One region of the Pseudomonas sp. BIGb0558 genome, then DNA from elsewhere that is predicted to be linked to it. Evidence: riboswitches for the same ligand, from Rfam matches in the RefSeq annotation. Region 1 holds a riboswitch; the other holds the start of a gene.
The links. Region 1 has a riboswitch for cobalamin ahead of cobO (cob(I)yrinic acid a,c-diamide adenosyltransferase). Riboswitches for the same ligand answer to the same signal wherever they lie in the genome.

Region 1 (3,182 bases):
CCGCATAGTCCGGTGCAATGGCCTTGGCCACCAGATCCAGGTTCTGCGGTGTCACCCGCACATCCACGTGCTGTCCGTAGTAGCTGAATGGCCAGCCATAGAAAGCTCCGTCCTTGACCGAGGTGATGTAGTCCGGCACCAGATCACTGCCGATCTCATCGCGCTCGTTGACGGCCGCCCACAGCTTGCCGCTTTGCGGTTCCCAAGCCATGCCATTGGGGTTGCGCAGCCCGGAGGCGAAGATGCGATGCTCGCCGGTGGCGCGGTCCACTTCCCAGATCGCGGCCCGGCCTTGCTCGGCTTCCAGGCCGTTTTCCCCGACGTTGCTGTTGGAGCCCACGCTCACGTACAACTTGCTGCCATCCTTGCTGGCCACCACGTTTTTGGTCCAGTGATGGTTAATGCTGCCGCCCGGCAAGTCGGTCACGGTGGTGCCGGCTTCCTTGATCGAGGTTTCGCCCGGCTGATAAGGGAAACGCAGCAGCTTGTCCGAATCGGCGACATACAAGTCGTTGCCCACCAGCGTCATGCCGAAGGGCGAATTCAGGTTCTCCAGGAACACCGTGCGGGTCTCGGCGACGCCATCGTGATCAGCGTCCCGCAGCAGGGTGATGCGATTCGGGCTGGGCACGCCAGCGCCGGCACGGCCCATGACTTTTTCCATCACCCAACCACGAATGCCCTTCGAGTCGTCCGGCTTGGGCGGCGCGTTGGTTTCCGCCACCAGCACGTCGCCATTGGGCAGCACATACAGCCAGCGCGGGTGATCCAGGCCTTCGGCAAACGCTGCCACCTGGGTGCCCGCCGCCGGGGTCGGCTTGGTGCCTTCCGGCCAGCCGATCGCCGGTGCGATATTCACCGTGGGAATCAGGGTTTTATTCGGTTCCGGCAGCTTGGGCGACGGTCCGGTGCCGTCGGACACTTGCAGGGTAGAGCTTTCACCACAGGCGGCGAGGGTGCCGGCGAGCATGATCAGTAGGGCAAGTCGGGTCTTGTGCATGGTTTTCTCCTTGATACCTGTAGGGGTAGAGGTGCAGGGCGGTCCGATGGTTCACGCGCGTGTCCGGCTTTAATTGACGCTCCACCCCCAACCCACTAACCTTCGCGGCTTGTTTCAGGTGCTCTGTGGCGTACGCGTCGACTGAGTGAAACAGGGAAGCCGGTGAGTGAGCGTACTTTTCTACAGTGCAGCCACGATCCCGGCGCTGCCCCCGCAACGGTAAATGAGTCAAGACGGTGCCTTAAGCCACTGTATCGCCCGCGATATGGGAAGGCGCACCCTCGGCATTGCATGTCACTCATGAGCCCGGAGACCGGCCTGATCCATCCAACAGCATCACGGTGGGCGATGCTTGGCTGTCTATCTGTACCTTTTTCCTGCCCGCCGTTTTTGTCCAGCCCCAACGGAGAGCTGCCATGACTGAATCCCCCGATCGTGACGAACGCCACCTGGCGCGCATGCTGCGCAAAAAAGCCGTGATTGACGAGCGCATTGCCAATTCACCGAACGAGTGCGGGTTGCTGCTGGTGCTCACCGGCAATGGCAAAGGCAAGAGCAGCTCAGCCTTTGGCATGCTGGCCCGGGCCATGGGCCACGGTATGCAGTGCGGCGTGGTGCAGTTCATCAAGGGCCGCAACAGCACCGGCGAAGAACTGTTCTTCCGCCGTTTCCCCGAGCAGGTGCGGTTCCACGTGATGGGCGAAGGGTTTACCTGGGAAACCCAGGACCGTGCCCGCGACATCGTGGCTGCCGAAGCCGCCTGGGCGGTCTCCCGTAAAATGCTGCAAAACCCGGCCATCGGCCTGGTGGTGCTGGATGAGCTGAACATCGCCCTCAAGCACGGCTACCTCGACCTGGACCAGGTGCTCAGCGACCTGCAGGCCCGCCCGGCCATGCAACACGTGCTGGTGACCGGCCGGGGTGCCAAACCCGAATTGATTGAAATGGCCGACACCGTGACGGAAATGGGCATGCTCAAGCACGCCTTCCAGGCCGGTATCAAGGCACAGAAAGGCATCGAACTTTGAATCAGCCCCGTCACTGTCCTGCAGTCCTGATCGCCGCACCGGCATCCGGCCAGGGCAAAACCACCGTCACCGCCGCGCTCGCCCGTTTGCACCGCAACCTGGGGCGCAAGGTGCGGGTGTTCAAATGCGGTCCGGACTTTCTCGACCCGATGATCCACGAGCGCGCCAGTGGTGCGCCGGTCTATCAATTGGACATGTGGATGGTGGGCGAGCAGGAAAGTCGCCGGTTGCTGTGGGAAGCGGCGGGGGAAGCCGACCTGATCCTGATCGAAGGCGTGATGGGCCTGTTCGACGGCACCCCGTCCAGCGCCGACCTGGCGCGCCATTTTGGCGTGCCGGTACTGGCCGTGATCGACGGTACCGCCATGGCCCAGACTTTCGGCGCCCTGGCGCTGGGCCTGGCGCGCTACCAGCCGGACCTGCCGTTTGCCGGCGTGCTGGCCAACCGCGTCGGCACCCTGCGCCACGCGCAATTACTTGAAGGCAGCCTCACCGAAGGCCTGCGCTGGTATGGCGCACTGTCCCGGGAAACCGGCATCGAGTTGCCCAGTCGGCACCTTGGCCTGGTGCAAGCCAGCGAACTGAATGACCTCGACCTGCGCCTTGACGCAGCCGCCCAGGCCCTGGGCAACAGCTGCGAGGTAGCGCTGCCACCGCCGGTGGAGTTCGCCGCGCCCGAGGTGATCGAGGCCCAGCCGTTGTTGGCCGGCGTGCGCATTGCCGTGGCCCGCGACGAAGCCTTTGCCTTTACCTATGGCGCCAGCCTCGACCTGCTGCGGGCGATGGGTGCCGAGTTGCGATTCTTCTCGCCGATTCGCGACAGCGCGTTGCCTGAAGCTGACAGCCTCTACCTGCCCGGCGGCTACCCGGAACTGCATCACCAGGCGCTGTCGGAAAATACCGCGATGCTGGACGCCATCCGCGCCCACCACGCTGCCGGCAAGCCACTGCTGGCCGAATGCGGCGGTATGCTCTATCTGCTGGACTCGCTCACCGATGTCGACGGTACCCGTGCTGAACTGGTCGGCCTGCTCCAGGGGGATGCCGTGATGCAAAAGCGTCTGGCGGCATTGGCGCTGCAAAACGTCGAACTGCCTGAAGGCCTGTTGCGCGGCCACACGTACCATCACTCGCTGACCACTACCGAGTGGCAG
Region 2 (3,182 bases), on a different contig from region 1:
GCAGCGCATCGCGCATGATCAGGATGCTCCACCACTCGCCTACCCTTTCCACTCCACGGGCTACCGGGCATTCGGCATTCACCAGCGACTTACGTTGCATTGCAGTTCCTCTGTGGGGCGGCCCCGAAAATTTAAGCTGTTCGATGTTACTTTCATAATGATAGTTTCGTCGCAGCATTGCTACCAAACTGAAATTGCGGAGCTAAGCGATCATGAATAAGCGAATTGTTGTGACCGGCATGGGTGCAGTGACCCCGCTGGCAACCGGCGTGGAACAGACCTGGAAACGCTTGCTGGCCGGCGAGTCCGGCATCCGCCGGCTGCCCGAGGAATTGGTCGGGGACCTGGCAATCAGCATTGGCGGCCAGGTGTTGGGCCGTGATCAGGACCCACACGCCGGTTTCGACCCCGACAGCGTGATCTCCGCCAAAGAGCAACGCAAGATGGATCGGTTCATCGTGTTTGCCCTCGCCGCTGCGCAGGAAGCCTTGGCGCAAGCCGGCTGGGCACCGCAAACCCCGGCGCAGCAAGAACGCACCGCGACCATTATCGCCTCCGGCGTGGGTGGCTTCCCCGCGATTGCCGAGGCAGTGCGCACCGCGGACAGTAAAGGGCCGCGCCGCCTGTCGCCATTCACGATTCCGTCATTCCTCGGCAACATGGCCGCCGGGCATGTGTCGATCCAGCATCATCTGAAAGGCCCGCTGGGCTCCCCGGTCACCGCCTGCGCCGCCGGCGTGCAAGCGATTGGTGATGCCGCACGGATGATCCGCGCCGGCGAAATCGACATCGCCGTATGTGGCGGCGCCGAAGCCTGCATCCACCGGGTCAGCCTCGGCGGTTTTGCCGCCGCGCGTGCGCTGTCCAGCGATTACAACGACACGCCGGCACTCGCTTCGCGCCCGTTTGATCAAGGCCGCGATGGGTTTGTAATGGGCGAAGGCGCCGGCTTATTGGTGATCGAGGAACTGGAGCATGCGCTGGCCCGGGGCGCGACGCCGATTGCGGAGCTGGTGGGTTATGGCACGAGCGCCGACGCTTATCACATGACTTCAGGTCCCGAGGATGGCTCCGGCGCACGGCGGGCGATGGAATTGGCGATTGCCCAGGCCGGGATCACACCGGCACAGATCCAGCACCTGAACGCCCATGCCACCTCCACGCCGGTGGGCGATAACGGCGAGCTGGCGGCGATCAATACGCTGTTCGGAGCAGACTCGACTGTCGCTATCAGTGCCACCAAATCGGCGACCGGCCACCTGCTGGGCGCGGCGGGCGGGATTGAGGCGATCTTCACCGTGCTTGCCTTGCGCGACCAGATTGCCCCGGCCACCCTCAACCTGGACAACCCCGACCCCGCCGCTGCCGGGCTGAACCTGATTCGCGGCACAGCCCGGCAGTTGCCGATTGAATACGCGATTTCCAATGGTTTCGGGTTTGGCGGCGTGAATGCCAGCGTGCTGTTCAAGCGCTGGAGTTAAACCGGCGATTTGACGCCCATCGCCCGGCCATGCTCTCCTACACATCTTGTTTCGGGTGCCCTTCACAGGGTGAAACGGGAAACCGGTGAGTCATATGCTTTTATTCAAGGGCATGACGAGTCCGGTGCTGCCCCCGCAACGGTAAGCGAGCGAAGTGTCAGATCCACTGTGTCGTTATGGCATGGGAAGGCGATGCTTTCAGGCGATACATGCCCCTCGCAAGCCCGGAGACCGGCCCGAAAAAATCAGATAACAAACCCGCGGTGGGCGGGCGCTGTTCAAAACCCTGCGTGCCTGGCTCGCGGGGTTTTCATGCGCTCGTGCACCCTGAAACCCAGAAGGGACGCGCCATGTCGATCATCAGCAGCACCGCCTCTACCGCCAGCACCACCGCCACCCTGAGCCAACGCCTGACCGCCGCCATCGGCGCGTCGATCCTCGGCGCGTGCCTGGTGTATTTCGCCGGGTTCTCGCATATCGAAGCGGTGCACAACGCCGCCCACGATACCCGCCACAGCGCCGCGTTCCCGTGCCACTGAGACCTGCCGACATGATCAAGCGTATTGCGCAAACCGCAGGTTTCACCGGTCTTCTGGCCGCCTTGTTGCTGACCCTGCTGCAAAGCTTCTGGGTCGCTCCGCTGATTTTGCAGGCGGAAACCTTCGAAAACGCCCCGGCCGCCACCGAAGTGCATGAGCATGCCGGCGCCGCAGCCCACACCCACGACGCCGAAGCCTGGGAGCCGGAAGACGGCTGGCAGCGTGTGCTGTCCACCACTGGCGGCAACCTGGTGGTTGCAGTGGGCTTTGCCCTGATGCTTGCCGGCCTGTACACCCTGCGTGCGCCGACCCGTACGGCGCAAGGCCTGCTGTGGGGCCTGGCCGGTTACGCCACGTTCGTGCTGGCGCCGACCCTGGGTTTGCCGCCTGAATTGCCGGGCACTGCCGCTGCTGACCTGGCACAACGACAAATCTGGTGGATCGGCACCGCAGCCTCTACCGCCGCCGGTATCGCGCTGATCGTGTTCGGCCGCAATTGGCTGCTGAAAGTGCTGGGCGCGGCGATCCTGGCGGTGCCCCACGTGATTGGCGCACCACAGCCGGAAGTCCACTCGATGCTGGCGCCAGAGGCGCTGGAAGCTCAGTTCAAGATCGCCTCGCAACTGACCAACGTGGCCTTCTGGCTGGCGCTGGGCTTGATCAGTGCCTGGTTGTTCCGCCGTAACCGTGATGGCCAGTATTCGGCATGATCCTGGCGGTTGGCCTGGGTTGCCAGCGGGGTTGTCCTGTCGACGCCCTGCTTGAGCTGTTCAATGCCGCCCTCACCGAGGGTGGCATTGAGCGCCAACGCATCAGCGCATTGGCCAGTATCGATCGCAAGCAGGATGAGCCGGGGTTGCTCGCACTGTCCCAGGCTCTGAAGCTGCCTTTGACGTTTTTTAATACGGCTCAACTGCTGCCTTATGAAGATCGATTGAGCCATAAGTCAGACACCGTTTTTGCCCACACCGGCTGCTATGGCATCGCTGAAAGTGCCGCGTTGGCCCTCGCGGAACACCTGTCACAGCGCCCCGCCACCCTATTGATCACGCGCAAAAAAACCGCCCAGGCCACCTTTGCATTGGCTTGCGCCGGCTGAATTCCCGATAATCATCAGCTTCGATCATGAGCAACTTTCATCTGAAGGCCTGCTCGCGTGCTT

Region 2: another riboswitch for cobalamin. It lies ahead of M2400_RS13595 (CbtB-domain containing protein); the one in region 1 lies ahead of cobO (cob(I)yrinic acid a,c-diamide adenosyltransferase).

What each region holds. Positions count from the first base shown of each region.
Region 1 covers NZ_JANUEW010000003.1:72,095-75,276, forward strand. The annotation lists gene M2400_RS06400 (sorbosone dehydrogenase family protein) at 1-1,000, opposite strand, end outside; cobalamin riboswitch at 1,100-1,337, shown strand; gene cobO (cob(I)yrinic acid a,c-diamide adenosyltransferase) at 1,417-2,028, shown strand; gene M2400_RS06410 (cobyrinate a,c-diamide synthase) at 2,025-3,182, shown strand, end outside.
Region 2 covers NZ_JANUEW010000009.1:15,905-19,086, forward strand. The annotation lists gene M2400_RS13585 (helix-turn-helix domain-containing protein) at 1-100, opposite strand, end outside; gene fabF (beta-ketoacyl-ACP synthase II) at 213-1,481, shown strand; cobalamin riboswitch at 1,518-1,736, shown strand; gene M2400_RS13595 (CbtB-domain containing protein) at 1,832-2,020, shown strand; gene M2400_RS13600 (CbtA family protein) at 2,032-2,730, shown strand; gene M2400_RS13605 (cobalamin biosynthesis protein) at 2,727-3,119, shown strand.